Regions from separate parts of the Actinokineospora sp. NPDC004072 genome, predicted to be linked through region 3. Evidence: riboswitches for the same ligand, from Rfam matches in the RefSeq annotation. Region 3 holds a riboswitch; each other region holds the start of a gene.
What was found. Region 3 has a riboswitch for cobalamin ahead of ACWEPX_RS30040 (putative cobaltochelatase). Riboswitches for the same ligand answer to the same signal wherever they lie in the genome.
Positions count from the first base shown of each region.

Region 1: another riboswitch for cobalamin. It lies ahead of cobN (cobaltochelatase subunit CobN); the one in region 3 lies ahead of ACWEPX_RS30040 (putative cobaltochelatase).
Region 2: another riboswitch for cobalamin. It lies ahead of ACWEPX_RS00385 (ABC transporter substrate-binding protein); the one in region 3 lies ahead of ACWEPX_RS30040 (putative cobaltochelatase).

Region 1 covers NZ_JBSGHB010000017.1:115,055-121,115, reverse strand. The annotation lists gene cobN (cobaltochelatase subunit CobN) at 1-2,837, opposite strand, end outside; cobalamin riboswitch at 2,866-3,026, opposite strand; gene ACWEPX_RS24785 (precorrin-3B synthase) at 3,042-4,334, shown strand; gene ACWEPX_RS24780 (precorrin-8X methylmutase) at 4,331-4,951, shown strand; gene ACWEPX_RS24775 (precorrin-2 C(20)-methyltransferase) at 4,948-6,061, shown strand, end outside.
Region 2 covers NZ_JBSGHB010000001.1:81,370-87,430, forward strand. The annotation lists gene ACWEPX_RS00370 (ABC transporter ATP-binding protein) at 1-559, opposite strand, end outside; gene ACWEPX_RS00375 (hypothetical protein) at 556-777, opposite strand; gene ACWEPX_RS00380 (FecCD family ABC transporter permease) at 774-1,817, opposite strand; gene ACWEPX_RS00385 (ABC transporter substrate-binding protein) at 1,814-2,767, opposite strand; cobalamin riboswitch at 2,800-2,953, opposite strand; gene ACWEPX_RS00390 (TAXI family TRAP transporter solute-binding subunit) at 3,022-3,969, opposite strand; gene ACWEPX_RS00395 (sensor histidine kinase) at 3,966-5,324, opposite strand; gene ACWEPX_RS00400 (Nramp family divalent metal transporter) at 5,335-6,061, opposite strand, start outside.
Region 3 covers NZ_JBSGHB010000026.1:83,502-89,562, forward strand. The annotation lists gene ACWEPX_RS30020 (glycoside hydrolase family 6 protein) at 1-455, shown strand, start outside; gene ACWEPX_RS30025 (cobalt-precorrin-6A reductase) at 536-1,270, opposite strand; gene cobM (precorrin-4 C(11)-methyltransferase) at 1,267-2,010, opposite strand; gene cbiE (precorrin-6y C5,15-methyltransferase (decarboxylating) subunit CbiE) at 2,007-3,203, opposite strand; cobalamin riboswitch at 3,277-3,445, shown strand; gene ACWEPX_RS30040 (putative cobaltochelatase) at 3,478-5,433, shown strand; gene cobO (cob(I)yrinic acid a,c-diamide adenosyltransferase) at 5,444-6,058, shown strand; gene ACWEPX_RS30050 (cobyrinate a,c-diamide synthase) at 6,052-6,061, shown strand, end outside.

The DNA of each region.
Region 1 (6,061 bases), on a different contig from region 3:
GGCTTGGAGCCGAAGATCCGCGTGGTGGCCCGCCGCTCGTCCACCCCGTCGGCGCGGACGTGGGCCCGGACGAAGTTGTCCTCATCGGACTCCTCCAGCGCGGCGACCATGCGCACCGCGTCGTCGAGGAGGTAGACCACGTGCGGGAAGGCGTCGCGGAAGAACCCGGAGATGCGGATGGTCACGTCGATGCGCGGGCGGCCCAGCTCGGCCAGCGGGACCACTTCGAGGCCGCTGACCCGCCGCGAGGCCGCGTCCCACACCGGCCGCACGCCCAGCAGCGCCAGCACCTCGGCGATGTCGTCGCCCGCGGTGCGCATGGCCGAGGTCCCCCACACCGACAGCCCGACCGAGCGCGGCCACTGGCCGGTGTCGGCGCGGTAGCGCTCCAGCAGCGAATCGGCCATCGCCGAGCCGGTCTCCCAGGCCAGCCTGCTGGGCACGGCCTTGGGGTCGACGGAGTAGAAGTTGCGGCCGGTCGGCAGCACGTTGATCAGCCCGCGCAGCGGCGACCCGCTCGGCCCGGCGGGGACGTAGCCGCCTGCGAGGGCGTGCAGGACGTTGCCGATCTCGTCGGTCGTGCGGTCCAGGCGCGGGACGACCTCGGTGGCGCCGAAGGCCAGCACGCGCGCCACCTCCGGGTTGGGGGCGACCTCGGCGGCGGCCTCGGGCGCCCAGCCGCGGGCGTCCATCGCCCGCACCAGCGACCGCGCCTGCTCGTCGATCGCGTCGGTCGTCGTCCGGTCCGCGCCGTCGACCAGGCCCAGCGCCTCGCGCAGGCCGGGCAGGGCGGCGACCTGGCCTGCCCACATCTGCCGGGCCGAGAGCATGGCGGTGACCAGGTTGACCCGCCCCTCCCCCGTCGGCGGCTCGCCCAGCACGTGCAGCCCGTCGCGGATCTGCACGTCCTTGATCTCGCACAACCAGCCGTCGACGTGCAGCAGGAAGTCGTCGAACTCCGCGTCGTGCGGGCGGTCGGCCAGGCCGAGGTCGTGGTCGAGCTTGGCGGCCTGGACGAGGGTCCAGATCTGGGCGCGGATGGCGGGCAGCTTGGCCGGGTCCATCGCCGAGATCGAGGAGTACTCGTCGAGCAGCTGCTCCAGGCGCGCGATGTCGCCGTAGGTCTCGGCGCGGGCCATCGGCGGCACCAGGTGGTCCACCAGGGTGGCGTGGGCGCGGCGCTTGGCCTGGGTGCCCTCGCCGGGGTCGTTGACCAGGAACGGGTAGATCAGCGGCAGGTCGCCGATGGCGGCGTCCGGGCCGCACGCCGCCGAGAGGCCGAGGTTCTTGCCGGGCAGCCACTCCAGGTTGCCGTGCTTGCCCAGGTGGATGACCGCGTGCGCGCCGAAGTCGGCGGCGATCCAGCGGTAGGCGGCCAGGTAGTGGTGGCTCGGCGGCAGGTCGGGGTCGTGGTAGATGGCCACCGGGTTCTCGCCGAAGCCGCGCGGGGGCTGCACGATCACCACGACGTTGCCCGCCCGCAGCGCGGCCAGCACGATGTCGTCGCCGTCGACGAACAGCTCCCCCGGGGCCTGGCCCCAGTGCTCGACCATGCTCTCGCGCAGCTCGTCGGGCAGGGTGTCGAAGTAGGCGCGGTAGCTCGACGCCGGGATGCGGACCGGGTTGCCCGCCAACTGCTCGGCGCTGAGCCAGTCCGGGTCCAGGCCGCCCGCGGCGATCAGCGCGTGGATGAGCGCGTCGCCGTCCTGCTCGGCGACCCCGGGCAGCTCGCCGATGTCGTAGCCCGCCTCGCCCAGCGCCTTGAGCAGGCGCACGGCGCTGGCGGGGGAATCCAGGCCCACGGCGTTGCCGAGCCGGGAGTGCTTGGTCGGGTAGGCCGAGAGCACGATCGCGATCTTCTTCTCGGCGGCGGGCACGTGCTTGAGCCGGGCGTGCGCGACCGCGATCCCGGCGACCCGGCCCGCCCGCTCGGGGTCGGCGACGTACACCGAGAGCCCGTCGGCGTCCTGCTCCTTGAACGAGAACGGCACGGTGATGATCCGGCCGTCGAACTCGGGCACGGCGACCTGGGTGGCGGTGTCCAGCGGGGACAGCCCGTCGTCGCTGGCCGCCCAGGTGGCGCGGTCGCTGGTCAGGCACAGCGCCTGCAGGATCGGGATGTCGAGGGCGGCCAGGGCGCCGACGTCCCAGGCGTCGTCATCGCCGCCCGCGCCCGCGTCCGCAGGCCGGGTGCCGCCCGCGGCCAGGACGGTGACCACCAGGGCGTCGACCGTGCCGAGGAGGTCGAGCAGGTCGGCGGGCGCGGTGCGCAGGGAGGCGCAGAAGAGCGGGACGGGCTGGCCGCCGCGCTCCTCGACGGCCGCGCACAGGGCCTCGACGAACGCGGTGTTCCCGGCGATGTGGTGGGCGCGGTAGTACAGGACGCCGACGCGCGGCCCCTCGGCCGACGCCGGGCGCTCCAGCCGCCCCCACACCGGCAGCTCGACCGGCGGGCTGAAGCCGGTCCCGGTGAGCAGCAGCGTGTCGGAGAGGAAGTGGTGCAGCTCACGCAGGTTGTCCTTGCCGCCGTGGGCGAGGTACTTGTGCGCCTCGGCGACGACGCCGCCCGGCACGGTGGAGCACTGCATCAGCTCGGCGTCGGGGGCCTGCTCCCCGCCGAGCACGACGACCGGCCGCGGCCCGGCCAGCAGCGCGTCGAGCCCCTCCTCCCAGGCGCGGCGGCCGCCGAGCAGCCGCACCACGACCACGGCCACGCCGTCGAGCAGGGCGGGCAGGTCGGCGGCGGCGAGCCGGGCGGGGTTGCCCAGCCGGTAGTCCGCGCCCGAGGCGCGGGCGGAGAGCAGATCGGTGTCCGAGGTGGACAGCAGCAGGATCATGGCGCCCTTCCTGGGGTCCTCGCCCCGGGTAGTGAGGGACGCGACGGCGGAGTGTCCTGGCTCCCGGATCGTCGTTCCCCCCGGCCTTCCCTCGCGGTGGCCATGGTGGGGGTCGCTCCCCGGTGACAGTGGCGGGACCGCGCCGGATTCCCACCGGCTTCCTCCGTTGCCGTCGCCTCGTCGGGCTCACCCTATATTCGGGGCGTGTCCCTCAAGAACCGCCGCTCGGGCGTCGACGCCTGCCCGGGCGCGCTCGACGTGCACCAGGCCGCGGACGGGGGCCTGGCCCGGGTCAGGCTGCCCGGCGGCCGGGTGACGTCCGCGCAGCTCAGGGTGCTCGCGGCGGCCTCGGCCGAGCTGGGCTGCGGGGGGCTGGAGCTGACCTCGCGGGCCAACGTCCAGATCCGCGGGCTGGGGCCGGACGGGCCGGTGGAGCTGGGGGCGCGGCTGGCGGCCGCGGGGCTGCTGCCGTCGCTCTCCCACGAAAAAGTGCGCAACATCATGTCCTCGCCGCTGCCCCGGCGCGGCGCGGCAGCGGTGGACGCAGCAGGGGTCGACGCGGCCGAGGTGGGTCCGGCAGGGCTGGGCGCGGCCGAGGTGGGCCCGGCAGGGCTCGGCGCGGCAGGGGTCGGCACGGCAGGGCTCGGCGCGGCAGGGGTCGGCACGGCAGGGCTCGGCGCGGCAGGGGTCGGCACGGCAGGGTTCGGCGCGGCAGGGGTGGATGCGGCAGTGCTGGATGCGGCGCTGTGCGCGGATCCGGTGCTGGCTGCGCTCCCGGGGCGGTTCCTGTTCGCGCTCGACTCCGGGGTGGGGGACGTGGCGTGGCTGGGCGCGGACGTGGCCGCGCTGCCGGTCGGGGGCCGGTGGGCGATCCTGCTCGGCGGGCAGGACCACGGGGTCCGGGTGGCCGAGCCCGTCGCGGCGATGCTGGCGGCGGCCCGGGCGTTCCTGGAGATCCGCGACGGGCAGTGGCGGATCGCCGAGCTGGGTGATCAGGTGGCCGAGATCGTCGAGCGGCTGGGCGCCTCGCCCGCGCGGATCGCGCCCGGCCGCCCGCCGACGGCGGGCCCGCTGGGCGACCTCGGCGGCGCCGCGGGGGCGGCGGTGCCGCTCGGGCGGCTGGACGACCGGCAGCTCGCCGTGCTGGCCGCCGCGCCGCACGTGGTGATCACACCGTGGCGCGGGGTGGTCGTCCCGGGCGCGACGGCGGCCGAGCTGGCCGCGGTCGGCCTGGTGGTCGACCCCGCCGACCCGGCGATCGGGGTGACGGCGTGCACCGGCAGGCCGGGCTGCGCCAAGGCGCTGGCCGACGTGCGGGCCGACGCGCTGCGGGTCGCCCGCCCGGGGCGGCCGGTGCACTTCGCGGGCTGCGCGCGCCGGTGCGGGCGGCCTGCGGGAGACGTGGTCGACGTGGTGGCCGTGGACGGCGGCTACGAGGTCGACGGCAGGCCGGTGTCCGGCGACGTGGTGGCTGAGGTCAGGCAGGAGCAGAGGTGACCGACTACATCAGGGACGGCGCGGAGATCTACCGCCGCTCGTTCGCGACGATCCGCGCCGAGGCGGACCTGGCCGGGCTGCCGGAGGACGTGGCGCGCGTGGTGGTCCGCATGATCCACGCCTGCGGCATGGTCGACCTGGTGCGCGACGTGGCGTACTCCCCCGGCGTGGTGGCCGCGGCCAGGGCGGCCCTCGACGCGGGCGCGCCGATCCTGTGCGACGCGCAGATGGTCGCCTCCGGAGTGACCAGGGCGCGGTTGCAGGCCGACAACGAGGTGGTGTGCACGCTGTCGGACCCGGCCGTCCCGGGCCTGGCCGCCGAGCTGCGCACCACCCGGAGCGCGGCGGCGATGGAGCTGTGGCGGCCCCGGCTCGCGGGCTCGGTCGTGGCCGTCGGCAACGCGCCGACGGCGCTGTTCCGGTTGCTGGAGATGGTCGCGGCAGGCGCGGGCACGCCCGCCGCCGTGCTGGGGATCCCCGTCGGCTTCATCGGGGCCGCGGAGTCGAAGGAGGCGCTGATGGAGTCCGGCCTGCCCTACCTGGTGGTCCGCGGCAGGCGCGGCGGCAGCGCCATGACCGCGGCCGCCATCAACGCGATCGCGAGCGACGCCGAATGACCGGCACCCTCTACGGCGTCGGCCTGGGCCCCGGCGACCCGGAGCTGGTCACCGTCAAGGCCGCCCGGCTGATCTCCGCCGCCCAGGTGATCGCCTACCACAGCGCGCGCCACGGCCGCTCGATCGCCCGCGGCGTCGCCGAGCCGTACCTGCGGGAGGGGCAGATCGAGGAGCAGCTCGTCTACCCGCTGACCGTGGAGACCACCGACCACCCCGGCGGCTACGCGGGCGCGATGGCCGACTTCTACGCCGAGAGCGCCGCCCGCCTGGCGTCGCATTTGGACGCCGGCCGGGACGTGGTCGTCCTCGCCGAGGGCGATCCGATGTTCTACGGCTCGTACATGCACATGCACAAGCGCCTGTGCGACCGCTACCCCACGGTCGTGGTCCCCGGGGTCACCTCCGTCAGCGCGGCGTCGGCGGTGCTCCAGCGCCCGCTGGTCGAGGGCGAGGAGGTCCTCACCGTGCTGCCGGGCACGCTGCCCGCCGACGCCCTGACCGCCCATCTGTCCACAACGGACTCCGCGGCGGTGCTCAAGCTCGGCCGGACCTTCCCGAAGGTCCGCGCGGCGTTCGAGGAGGCGGGCAAGCTCGACCAGGCGCTGTACGTCGAGCGCGCCACCTGGCCGACCGGGCGGGTCCTCCCGCTGTCCGAAGTAGACCCCGAGACGGTCCCGTACTTCTCCACCGCCATCCTCCCCAGCCCCCTCAACAACCTGCCCACCGCGACCCCGGCCGCCCCCGCGCGCGAGGCGGGCGGCGTGGGCGAGGTGGTCGTGGTCGGGCTCGGACCGGCCGGGCGGCCGTGGCTGACGCCGGAGGCGCAAGACGCGCTGGCCACCGCCGACGACCTGGTCGGCTACACCACCTACCTCAACCGCGTCCCGCACAACCCCCGCCAGCGCCGCCACCTCTCCGACAACCAGGTCGAGGCCGAGCGGGCCGCGTTCGCGCTCGACCTGGCCAAGCGCGGGCGGCGCGTGGCCGTGGTCTCCTCCGGCGACCCGGGCGTCTTCGCGATGGCGACCGCCGTGCTGGAGGTCGCCGACGACCCGCTGTGGCGGGAGGTCCCCGTGCGCGTCCTGCCCGGGGTGACCGCGGCCCACGCCG
Region 2 (6,061 bases), on a different contig from region 3:
CGGTGACCCCGAGCGCCCTGGGCAAGGCCAGCGCCGCGAACTGGTGGCGCAGGTCCAGGTGGTTGGTGGGCTCGTCCATCACCAGCACCCGCGGCCGCTGGGCGATCGCCCGGGCGATGAGCACCCGCTGCCGCTCGCCGCCGGACAGCTGCGCGAACGGGCGGGCCGCGAGGTCGGCGGCGTCCACCGCGGCCAGCGCCGCAGCGACCGCGGCGCGGTCGGCGGCGCTGTCGCGCGCGAACAGCCGCTGGTGGCACGCGCGGCCCATCATCACCACGTCGTGCACGGTGAGGTCGAAGTCGCCGGTGGCATCCTGGAGCACCGCGGCCACCGTCCGGGCCAACTCGGCAGGCCGCAACCCCCGCACGTCGCGCCCGGCCACCCGGATCGACCCGGTGGCGGGCCGCAGGATGCCGATGATCGCCCGCAGCAGACTCGACTTCCCCGACCCGTTCGGCCCGATCACCCCCACCACCGCGCCGCTCCCAGCGGCGAACGTCAGGTCGTGCACCACCCGCCGCCCGGCCAGCTCGACGCTGATCCCGGTCACCTCGATCACCCGGCCACCCCCGCCCGGCGCTTGTCGTGTCTGCGCAGCAGCCACGGCAAGAACAGCCCGCCGCGTAGCGCGGTGAGCACCCTGACCGCCGCGCTGGTTCCGGCGGTGGAGGTCGGGTCGTGCACTCCGACGGCCGAACTGGTCTCGGCGGTGAAGGTCAGGTCGTGCACAACCTGCCGCCCGGCCAGCTCGACGCTGATCCCGGTCACCTCGATCACCCGGCCACCCCCGCCCCGCGCTTGCCGTGTCGGCGTAGCAGCCACAGGAAGAACGGGCCGCCGCACAGTGCGGTGAAGACGCCGACCGGGATCTCCTGCGGGCTGGCCACCGTTCGCGCGACGACGTCGGCGAGCACCAGGAACGACGCGCCCGCCAGGGCTGCGGCGGGCAGGGCGCGGCGGTGGTCGCCGCCGACGACCAGGCGCACCGCGTGCGGGAGGATCAGGCCGACGAAGCCGATCGGTCCGCTGACGGCGACCAGCACCCCGGTCAGCAGGCTGGTGGCGACGAACATCGCCCGGCGGAAGCGCGGCACGTCCAAGCCCAGGCTGATCGCCGCGTCTTCGCCCGCGTAGAGCAGGTTCAGGTGGCGGGCGTGCGCCATCAGCACAGCCAGCCCGGCCAGCACCGCGGCCAGCGGCACCCAGATGCCCGCCCAGGTCGCCCCGCCGAGCCCGCCCAGCAGCCAGGTCAGGATCTGTCTGGCCTGCTGGCCGTTGCTGGCCAGCAGCAGCATCAGGCTGGTGGCCGCGGCGAGCACGTAGGCGACCGCGACGCCCGCCAGCACCAGGCCGACGGTGGTGACCCGGCCGCCCGCCCGCGCCACCAGGTGCACCAGGACCAGCGAGCCGAGCGCCCCGGCGAACGCGGCGACCGGGGTCGTGGCCACCCCGAGCACGGCGACCCCGGACAGGATGGCCGCCACCGCCCCCGCCGACGCGCCGGAGGAGACGCCCAGCAGGTAGGGGTCGGCCAGCGGGTTGTGCACCAGCGCCTGCAGCGCCATCCCGACGACGGCCAGCCCCGCGCCGACCACCGCGCCCAGCACGACCCGCGGGCCGCGCGAGGTGATCACCACCGTCTCCACGTAATCCGGCCCGGTCGGCTCCACCAGCGCGGGCACGATCTGGTGGAGCACCGCGGTGAGCACGTCCTGCGGCGCCACGCCGATCGAGCCGATGCCCACGCCCGCGACCATCGCCACCGGCAGCAGCAGCGCGAGGAACGCCAGGGCGACCGGGTAGGGGACGCGCCTCACCGCATCCGGTCCGGGTGGAGCTGGGCGGCCAGCCGCTCCACGGCGAACGGCGCGCGGACGCCCAGCACGGTGTCCTGCAACGTCAGGGTGGCGAAGCGCCGGTCGCGGATCGCGGGCACGTCGGCCAGCTCCGGCCTGCCGAGCAGGAAGTCGATCTTCTGCTGGACCGAGGGGGTGCCGTAGTAGTCGTAGACCACGATCACCTCCGGCGCCCGGCGCAGCACCTGCTCCCAGGAGACGTCGGCCCAGTCGCGCGCCACGTCGGCGAAGACGTTGCGGCCCCCGGCCAGCGCGATGACCTGGTTGCCGATCCCGGTCCCGCCCGCGGTGTAGGCGCTGGCCTCGCCGCTGTCGAAGACGAACACCTCGACCGGCTCGACGTCGGCCAGGCGGGCCGCAACGCCGTCGACGCTCGCCCGCATCTCCGCGATCAGCGCCTCGGCCCGCTCGGGCACCTGGAACACCTGGCCGATGGTGCGCACCTCGGCGTAGACGTCCTCCATCACCACCGGCTCGTCGGTGCACTCCTCGCTGCTGAGGAAGGTGGCGATCCCGGCCTGCGCGAACGCCTCGCGGGAGCGGCCGGTGTCGGGGGCGAAGGCGCTGTCGTAGCCCGCGTAGACCAGGTCGGGGGACTGGGCGAGGATCTGCTCGAAGGAGGCGTCCTTCGCCGAGATCTGCGGGATGGCGCGGTACTCCGCGGCGTAGCGGGGCAGCGGGTCGTTGTCCGGGTAGGCCATCCCGACGACCTTGTCCCGCAGGCCGAGGGCGAGCAGCAGCTCGGTCGGGTGCTGGTAGTAGCCGACGACGCGCTGCGGCACGCCGTCGAAGGCGAGCTGCTGCCCGCAGTTGTCGATCGCGGTGCTGCTGGTCCCCGCGGGCGGGGCCGGAGCCCCGCAGGCGGCCAGGGCCAGCGCGGTCAGCAGGGGAACAAGGCGCGCACGCGGCATCGCACACTCCGTCCGGGATACCCACGTCCCAGCAGGGGTCATCCGCCCAGGGCAGTTCCTGACTCCCGACCCGGGGACTTCAGGGCGACCACGCGGTCGCCCGACGAGCCCCCGAGGTGCGGTCACAGTGGCGGGACCGTGCCGGATTCGCACCGGCTTCCTGGAGCCTGGACGGAGCCTGCCCGACGGGCAGGCGGGGCCACCCTAGCCCACCGGCGGCCCCGCCGATCTCCGCGTGACGCGCGCCACCCCGCTCAGCGCCGCAGCTCCCGGTAGGCCGCGCCCGCGCCCGGGTGCAGCGGGATCGCGCCGGTGGCGATCAGCGAGCGCAGGTCGAGGTACTGGGTGCCCAGCGCCGAGGGCGGGATGAGCTGCGGCGCGCGCAGCACGAGCGTCCGCGCGACGGCGGCGGCGACGGCGTCGGGCAGCGCCGGGGTGGTCAGCAGCAGGTTCGACACCCCGATCGTCTCCACCGGCCTGCTGGGGCCGTAGCTGTTGGCGGGCACGGTGACCCGCTGGTAGGCGGGGCCGTGGGCGGCGCGCAGGGCGGGCAGGTGGTCGGTGAGGTCGATGAGCCGGATCGGGTGGCGGGCGGCCAGCTCGGTCAGCGCGGGCGTCGGGACGCCGCCGGACCACAGCAGCGCGTCGACCTCCCCCTCCGCCAGCAGCCGCGTCGCCGCGCCGAGCGTGTTGTGCTCGACCACGGCGTCGATGCCCGCGCCGCCCGTCGCCACCAGCAGCCGCTCGCCGAAGACGGCCGCGCCGGAACCGGTGGCGCCCAACGACACCCGCCTGCCCGCGAGGTCGGCGACCGCGGTGACCGGGCTGTCGGCGAGCACGACGAGCTGCATGTAGTTCTCGTACACCCGCCCGATCGCCCGCAGCGGCAGCACCTCGCCGAACGGGGCCCGCCCCGCCGCCGCGGTGTCGGCGGTGTCGGCCAGGGCCAGGCCGAGGTCGGCCTGCCCGTCCCGCAGCAGTTCGAGGTTCTCCGCCGATCCGCTGCTGGGCGCCACCATCGCCCCCAGCGCCGAATCGAGCTGGTCGGCGAGCAGTTCGGCGAACTCCACGTAGAACCCGCCCTGCTCGCCCGCTGCGATGCGCAGCGTCCGGGCCGGACCGGCGTAGCCGCCGCTGCCGCAGCCCGCGACCCCGGCGGCCAGCGCGCCGATGCCCAGCCGCAGGGCCGTCCGCCGGTTCATGCCCCCGCCTCCGGTAGTTCGATGTGGACGGTCAGGCCGTCCGCCGAGGTGATGGTGAAGCGCCCGCCGCGCGCGGTGACCAGGCGTTCGGCGATGGCCAGGCCCAGGCCCGAACCGGGCGTGGGCGAGCGGCCGCGCCAGAACCGGGTGGTCAGCCGGGGGAGGTCGGCGGCGGGGACGCCGGGGCCGTCGTCGCGCAGTGCGAGCGCGACGACACCATCGCGGGTCTGGGCGGACCACCGGACGGTGGCCCCGCGGCCCGCGTGCTTGATGGCGTTGTCGAGCACCACGTCGACCACCTGTGCCAGCTCGCTCTCCGTGCAGCGCACCGGCAGCGCGGGCGGGTCGTCCGGCCAGCGCAGGGTCAGCCCCGCCTCGGTGGCGGCGGCCTGCCAGGCGTCGAAGCGGTCGGCGAGCACGGCGGTGGCGTCGCAGCGGGCGTCCTCGCCCGTGGTGGCCAGGTGGGTCGCGGTGCTGTCGGCCTTGGCCATGGCCAGCATGCCGTCGAGGAGGTCCTCCAGCCGGTCGAACTCGGCCAGCATCGAGCGCTGGGCGGTCCCGTCGGCCAGGCCGTCGACCCGCAGCCGCAGCGCGGCCATCGGGTTGCGCAGCTGGTGGGCGATGTCGGCGACCAGCCCGCGCTGGGCCTGCGCGGACTCGGCGAGGGCGTCGGACATGCGGTTGAACTCCTCGGCCAGCCCGCGCAGCTCCGGCGGACCGGCCACGATGTCGACGTGGGTGCGCTCGCGGCCCTCGGTCATCCGGTGCATGGCCTCGGCGAGCCGGTCGACCGGCAGCAGCACCCACCGCGCCACCCGGACGACGACCACCACGACCCCCGCGGCGGCGACCAGCGTGGCCAGCAGGACCAGCGCCCACCGGACCGCGATGTCCTCGGCGGCCGGGCGCACCGACGTGCGCAGCACGACCGCCCCGGACACCCGCACCCCGGTGCCGACCGCCTGGCTGATCAGCAGGTCCCCGGCCGACCACGGCCGCAGGTCCGCGGGCGCGGGCCGGGGCTGGTTGCGCAGCGCGGCGTCGACCGCGGCCGCCACGTCCGGCTCGTCCGAGCGCATCCCCTCGGCCACCACGACCGCGCGGCGGGCGTCCACCACGACCACGCCGTCGCCGAAGAGCTGCGCGTGGGCCCGCACCTCCGCGCGCAGCTGGTCGGCGGGCCCGCCCGCCAGCGCGGGCTGGGCGAGCGCGGCGATGCGGGCGGCGTCGGCGGTGCGGGCCATTGCGAACTCGTAGGTCCGGTTCGCCGCCGTGCTGCCCAGCAGCGGCACCGCGAACCCGGCGACGGCGAGCACCGAGAACACGAGCAGCACCAGCAGCAGGCGGCGGCGCATCCGGGCGGCCTCAGCCGAACCGCTCGACCAGGTCGGTCACCAGCAGCGCCAGGAACAGCGCCGACGACGCGCCCAGCACCAGGTTCGACAGCCACCCCGACCGGCCCTCGGCGATCCGCTTGGAGTTGAGCAGCAGCATCAGGGTGATCGCCAGGAACGGCATGAACACCGAGCCGAGCACGCCGTAGACCAGGGTCAGGGCGAACGGGCGGTCGAGGAACAGCAGCAGCATCGGCGGGAACGTCAGCCACAGCAGGTAGCCGCGGAACGGCGCCGACCGCTCGGCCGCCCCGGCGTGGTAGCCGCGCCCGCGGCCGACGACGGCCTCCGGGTCGGCCGCCGCGCGCCTGCCGTGCGGGAGGCGGATCGTGCGCGTCCAGTCGGTGAACAGCAGGCTGACCCCGTTCCACACGCCCAGCAGCGACGTCGAGGTGACGGCCAGGAAGCCGATGAGGAACAGCAGCCGCGCCCAGTCGCCGTAGCGCTCGCCGAGCGCCTCGCCCAGCACGAGCAGGCCGCTGTCGGACTGGGTGAGGTTCTGTCCGAACAGGATGGTCGAGCCGACGATCAGCATGGCCACCACGAAGATCCCGGTCATCAGGTAGCCCACCGCGTTGTCCAACCGCATCATCGACAGCCAGCCGGTGCCCTTCCACCCCTTGGCGAACATCCAGTAGCCGTAGGCGGCCATGGTGATCGTGCCGCCGACGCCGCCGATGAGGCCCAGCACGTAGACC
Region 3 (6,061 bases):
CCTTCCTGTGGGTGAAGCTGCCCGGCGAGGCCGACGGCTGCATCGCCAGCGCAGGCCAGTTCGTCCCGCAGCGCGCCTACGAACTGGCCCAGGCCGCACCCCCGACCACCACGAACCCGACCACCACGACGACGACCTCGAACCCGCCGGTGGGCTCGTGCAGCATCACGCACCGGATCGTCAACTCCTGGTCCGGCGGCTTCACCGCGGAGGTCGTCATCACCAACGGCGGCAGCGCGGTCAGCTCGTGGACGGCGGAGTTCACCGCCCCGGGCGTGTCCCTCAGCAACGGCTGGAACGGCACGTGGTCCAAGTCCGGCGACACCATCCGCGTCACCAATGCCGCGTGGAACGGAAACCTCGCCGCAGGCGCCACCGTGACCCTCGGCTACAACGGCACCGGCCCAATCCCGACGACGACCAACCACAAGCTCAACGGCGCGCTCTGCGGCTGAGGCACCGCCCGCGCGCCCGCCCAGGGGGCCCGGCTCAGCACCCGAGCCGGGCCCCCTCCTTGGGCGTCCTCAGTGGCCTGTCAGCTCGGCCCGCTGCCTACGCCCAGCCAGCGCAGGGCGTCGGCGACAGTGGGGACGACGGGGACGTCCGGGGGGAGGGGGCGGTCTACGACGACCACCGGGATGCGCAGTTCGCGGGCGGCGGCGAGTTTGGCTGCGGTGAGGGGGCCGCCGCTGTCCTTCGTCACCAGCACGTCGATGCGGTGGTCGCGCAGGAGCGCCAGCTCGCCGTCCACTGTGTACGGTCCGCGGGCGAGGATGACCGAGGAGCGGGGCGGCAGTGGCGGGTCGGGTGGGTCGACGCAGCGGATGAGGAACCACTGGGGGTTGGCGGCGAAGGCGGCGATGCCCTGGCGGCCGCTGGTCAGGAAGACGCGGTCGCCGAGGTCGCCGAGGAGGTGGGCGGCGGCGGGCAGGTCGGGCGCCCGGTGCCACACGTCGCCCGGTCCCTCGGTCCAGCCCGGTCGGCGCAGCAGGACGAGCGGCACCCCGGCCGCGGCCGACGCCGCGGCCGCCGACGCGCTGATCCGCTCGGCGAACGGGTGGGTCGCGTCGACCACCGCGTCGACGGACTCCCGGCGCAGCCACTCGGCCAGCGCCGAAGGACCGCCGAAGCCGCCGACGCGCACCTCCCCCACCGGGAGCTTCGGGTTGCGCACCCGGCCGGCGAGCGAGGTGATCACGTGGTGGTCGGGGTGCAGCGCGGCCGCGAGCGCGCGGCCCTCGCCGGTGCCGCCGAGGACGAGCACCCTCACCCGCGGTCCCGGGCGGCGGAGTACAGGTGGCTGTCGCAGAAGTCGCCAGCGGCGAGCGCCCGGCCGACCATGATCACCGCGGTGCGCCGGATGCCCGCGGCGGTGACCGCGGCCGCGATCGTGCCCAGCGTGCCCCGCAGCACCAGCTCATCGGGGCGGGACGCCCGCGCGACCACGGCGACCGGGCAGTCCGCGCCGTAGTGGGGGATCAGCTCGGCCACGACCTCCTCGATCCGCTGCACGGCCAGGTGCAGCACCATCGTGGCGCGGCTGCGGCCCAGGGTGGCCAGGTCCTCCCCCGGCGGCATCGGCGTCGCGCGGGCCGCCGTGCGGGTCAGCACCACGGTCTGGCCGACCCCCGGCACGGTCAGCTCCCGGCCCAGCGCGGCCGCCGCGGCGGCGAAGGCGGGCACGCCGGGGCACACGTCGTAGGGCACGCCCGCGGCGTCGAGCCTGCGCATCTGCTCGGCCATCGCGCTGAACACCGACGGGTCGCCGGAGTGCAGCCGGGCCACGTCGTGCCCGGCGGCGTGGGCGGCGACCATCTCGGCGACGATCTCATCCAGGGTCAGGTTGGCCGTGTCGACCTTGCGGGCGCCGGGCGGGCAGGCGTCGAGCAGCTCCACCGGCACCAGCGCCCCGGCGTACAGGCACACCGGGGACGCGGCGATGATGTCCCGCCCACGCACCGTGATCAGGTCGGCTGCGCCGGGCCCGGCGCCGACGAAGTGAACGGTCACATCTCCTCCTTGACCACGCGCCACTGGGTGACCGCGCGCTGCGGCTGCCACGCCGTGAACCCGCCCAGCCGCCCCGCCCGCTCCACGGCGATCCGGGTCAGCGTCCCGCCGACCTCGCCCCGCCAGCGCGCCAGCAGCGCCTCGGACTCCAGCGTCACCGCGTTGACCACCAGCCGCCCGCCGACGGGCAGCGCCGACCAGCACGCCCCCAGCACGCCCGGGGCCGTCACCCCGCCACCGACGAAGATCGCGTCCGGCCGGGGCAGCCCGGCGAGGACGTCCGGGGCCGAGCCGATCACCAGGTCGAGCCCGGGCACGCCGAAGGCGGCGGCGTTGCGCGCGGCGCGGGCCGCGCGGTCGGGCCGCGGCTCGACCGCCACCGCACGGCAGGCGGGGTGGCTGCGCAGCCACTCGATGCCGACGCTGCCCGAGCCCGCGCCGATGTCCCACAGCAGCTCGCCCGGCTCCGGGCCGAGCGCGGCCAGCGTCACCGCCCGCACCTCGCGCTTGGTGATCTGGCCGTCGTGCTCGTAGGCGTCGTCGGGCAGGCCGGGGACCCGGGGCAGCCGCCGCGCGCCCGCGGTCGCCACGCACCGCACCGCCACGACGTTCAGGGCGGGCGCGGTGCCCGAGTAGGTGTCCGCGGTCGCCTCGACGACCGATTCCGACGGCCCGCCGAGGTCGGACAGCACCGTCAGCGCGCTGGGGCCGAACCCGCGCTCGCGCAGCAGCGCGGCCACGGCGGCGGGGGTCTCCCCGGAGGCGCTGAGCACCAGCACCCGCCGACCGGGGTGCACGGCGGCGTGCAGCCGCTCGACCGGGCGGCCCACGGCGCTGACCACCTCGACGTCCTGCAGCGCCCAGCCCAGCCGCGCGCACGCCAGCGACGCCGACGACGGGTGCGGCAGGACGTCCACCGGGATCAGCGCGCTCAGCTCGACGCCGATGCCATACCACATGGGGTCGCCGCTGGCCAGCACGCACAGCCTGCGGTGCGCGTTGGCCTCGACCAGCCCCGGCAGCGCGGGCAGCAGCGGCGAGGGCCACGGCACCCGCTCCGCGGTGACCGCGGCGGGCAGCAGCCCGAGCTGCCGCGCCGACCCGACGACCACCTCGGCCCCCAGCACGGCCTCGCGGGCCGCGGCCGAGAGCCCCGCCCACCCGTCCGCGCCGATCCCCACCACCGTCACCACGGGCGCACACGCTAACCGGCGGCCGGAGATCCACGCCACGTGGCTTGGCCCACCCCCGCCCGGTCTGACACGATGCCTTGCGAACGAGCAGGGTGTGCGAGGAAACCGGTGCGAATCCGGTGCGGTCCCGCCACTGTGACCGGGGAGCGCCCCTCCCCCGCGTGCCACCGGGCGACCGGGAAGGCCGGAGCGGGCGCGGCGATCCGGGAGCCAGGACACTCGGCCCTGCGTGATCACGAACCGGGCGCGGACCCGGAGGAGTGAGGACTGCCGCATGCCCGCTGCCGGGTACCCGTTCTCGGCCGTCGTCGGCCACGACGACCTGCGCACCGCGTTGCTGCTCAACGCCGTCCACCCCGGGATCGGCGGGGTGCTCGTGCGGGGCGAGAAGGGCACGGCGAAGTCGACGGTCGTGCGGGCGCTGGCCGCCCTGCTCCCCGCGATCGCCGTCGTGCCGGACTGCCGCTTCGCCTGCGACCCCGACGCCCCCGACCCGCGCTGCCCCGACGCCCCGCACGCAGGCCGGGCCGAGCGCGCCGCCCGGCTGGTCGAGCTGCCGGTGGGCGCGGGCGAGGACCGGCTGGTCGGCTCGCTGGACCTCGAACGCGCGCTGCGCGAGGGCGTGCGCGCCTTCCAGCCCGGCCTGCTCGCCGCCGCGCACCGGGGCGTGCTCTACGTCGACGAGGTCAACCTGCTGCACGACCACCTGGTCGACCTGCTGCTCGACGCCGCGGCGATGGGCCGCGCCCACGTCGAGCGCGAGGGCGTGTCGGTCTCCCACGCGGCGGCGTTCCTGCTGGTCGGCACCATGAACCCCGAGGAGGGCGAGCTGCGCCCGCAGCTGCTGGACCGCTTCGGGCTGACCGTGGAGGTGCGCGCCGCCCGCGACGTCGACACCCGCGCCGAGGTCATCCGGCGCAGGCTCGCCTACGAGGCCGACCCGGTGGCCTTCGCGCGGTCCTGGGCCGCCGCCGACGCCGAGCTGGCCGACCGCATCGCCGCCGCCCGCGCCGCCCTGCCCGGCATCGCCCTGCCCGACGCCGAGCTGCGCCGGATCGCCGCCGTGTGCGCCGCGTTCGACGTCGACGGCATGCGCGCCGACCTGGTGGTCGCCCGCACGGCGACCGCGCACGCGGCCTGGCGCGGCGGGGACCGGGTGACCGCGGCCGACGTCGAGGTGGCCGCCCGGCTGGCCCTGCCGCACCGGCGCAGGCGCGACCCGTTCGACGAGCCCGGCCTCGACGACAAGCAGCTCGACCAGGCCATGCGCGATGCGGCCGAGGCGGCGGACGACCCCGAGCCCGAGCCGGACCCCGACCCGCCCGCAGGCGCCCCCCGGCCCGACGAGGACGGCGGTCCACAGGAGACGGAGGCCCCGCCCGCCCCGCAGGGCGACGGCGAGGGCAAGCGGGCAGGCGCCCCCGACCCGGCGTTCAAGGCCCGCAGGCTGGAGATCGCGGGCGTCGGCGAGGGCGCGCCCGGCCGCCGCTCCCGCTCCCGCGCGGGCGGCGGGCGCACGCTGCGCGCCGCGAGCCGGGGCACGGGCGTGCACATCGTCGGCACGGTGACCGCCGCCGCCCCGCACCAGCGGGCGCGGGGGCGCACCGGCACGGCCCTGGAGCTGCGGCCGGACGACCTGCGCCGGACGGTGCGGGAGGGCCGGGAGGCCAACCTCGTGCTGTTCGTGGTCGACGCCTCCGGCTCGATGGCCGCCCGCAAGCGGATGACCGCGGTGACCGGCGCCGTGGTGTCCCTGCTCCGCGACGCCTACCAGCGGCGCGACAAGGTCGGGCTGATCACCCTGCGCGGCAAGGAGTCGACGCTGGCCCTGCCGCCCACCTCGTCGGTGGAGGCCGCCGTCGCCCGGCTGCGCGACCTGCGCACCGGCGGCCGGACGCCGCTGGCCCACGGCCTGCTGACCGCCCGCCGCACGCTGGCCGCCGAGCGCCTGCGCGACCCGCGCCGCCGGGCGCTGCTCGTGCTGGTCACCGACGGCCGGGCGACCGTGGCGGCCCGGCCGGGCGGCGACCCGCTGGCCGACGCCGAGCGCGCGGCCGCCCTGCTCGCCGGTGACGGCGTGGCCGCGGTCGTGGTCGACTGCGAGGGCGGCCCGGTCCGCCTCGGCCTCGCCGACCGGCTGACCACCGCCATCGGCGGCACCGGGGTCCGGCTGGCGGACCTGTCGGCGGACGCGGTCGCGGGCGTGGTGCGCGCGGCCCGCGCGGCGTAGGGAGGACGCGATGCCCCAAGGCAAGCCCGAGGTCGTCCCGCAGGACGGCATGACCACCCGGCAGCGGCGCAACCGGCCGCTGCTGCTGGTGCACACCGGGGAGATGAAGGGCAAGTCCACCGCCGCGTTCGGCCTGGCGCTGCGCGGCTGGAACCAGGGCTGGGACATCGGGGTGTTCCAGTTCGTCAAGTCGGCCAAGTGGCGCGTGGGCGAGGAGTCGGCGCTGCTGGCCCTGGGCAGGCTGCACGAGCAGACCGGCGAGGGCGGCCCGGTGCAGTGGCACAAGATGGGCTCGGGCTGGTCGTGGTCGCGCAAGCAGGGCACCGAGGTCGACCACGCCGAGGCCGCGCGCGAGGGCTGGCGGGAGATCGCCCGCAGGCTCGCCGCGCAGCAGCACGACCTCTACGTGCTCGACGAGTTCACCTACCCGCTCAAGTGGGGCTGGATCGACGTGGACGAGGTCGTCGCCGCCCTGGCCGGGCGGCCGGGGCACCAGCACGTGGTGATCACCGGCCGGGACGCGCCCGCCGCCCTGGTGGAGGCCGCCGACCTCGTGGTGAGCATGACCAAGGTCAAGCACCCGATGGACGCCGGGCAGAAGGGGCAGAAGGGCATCGAGTGGTAGCCC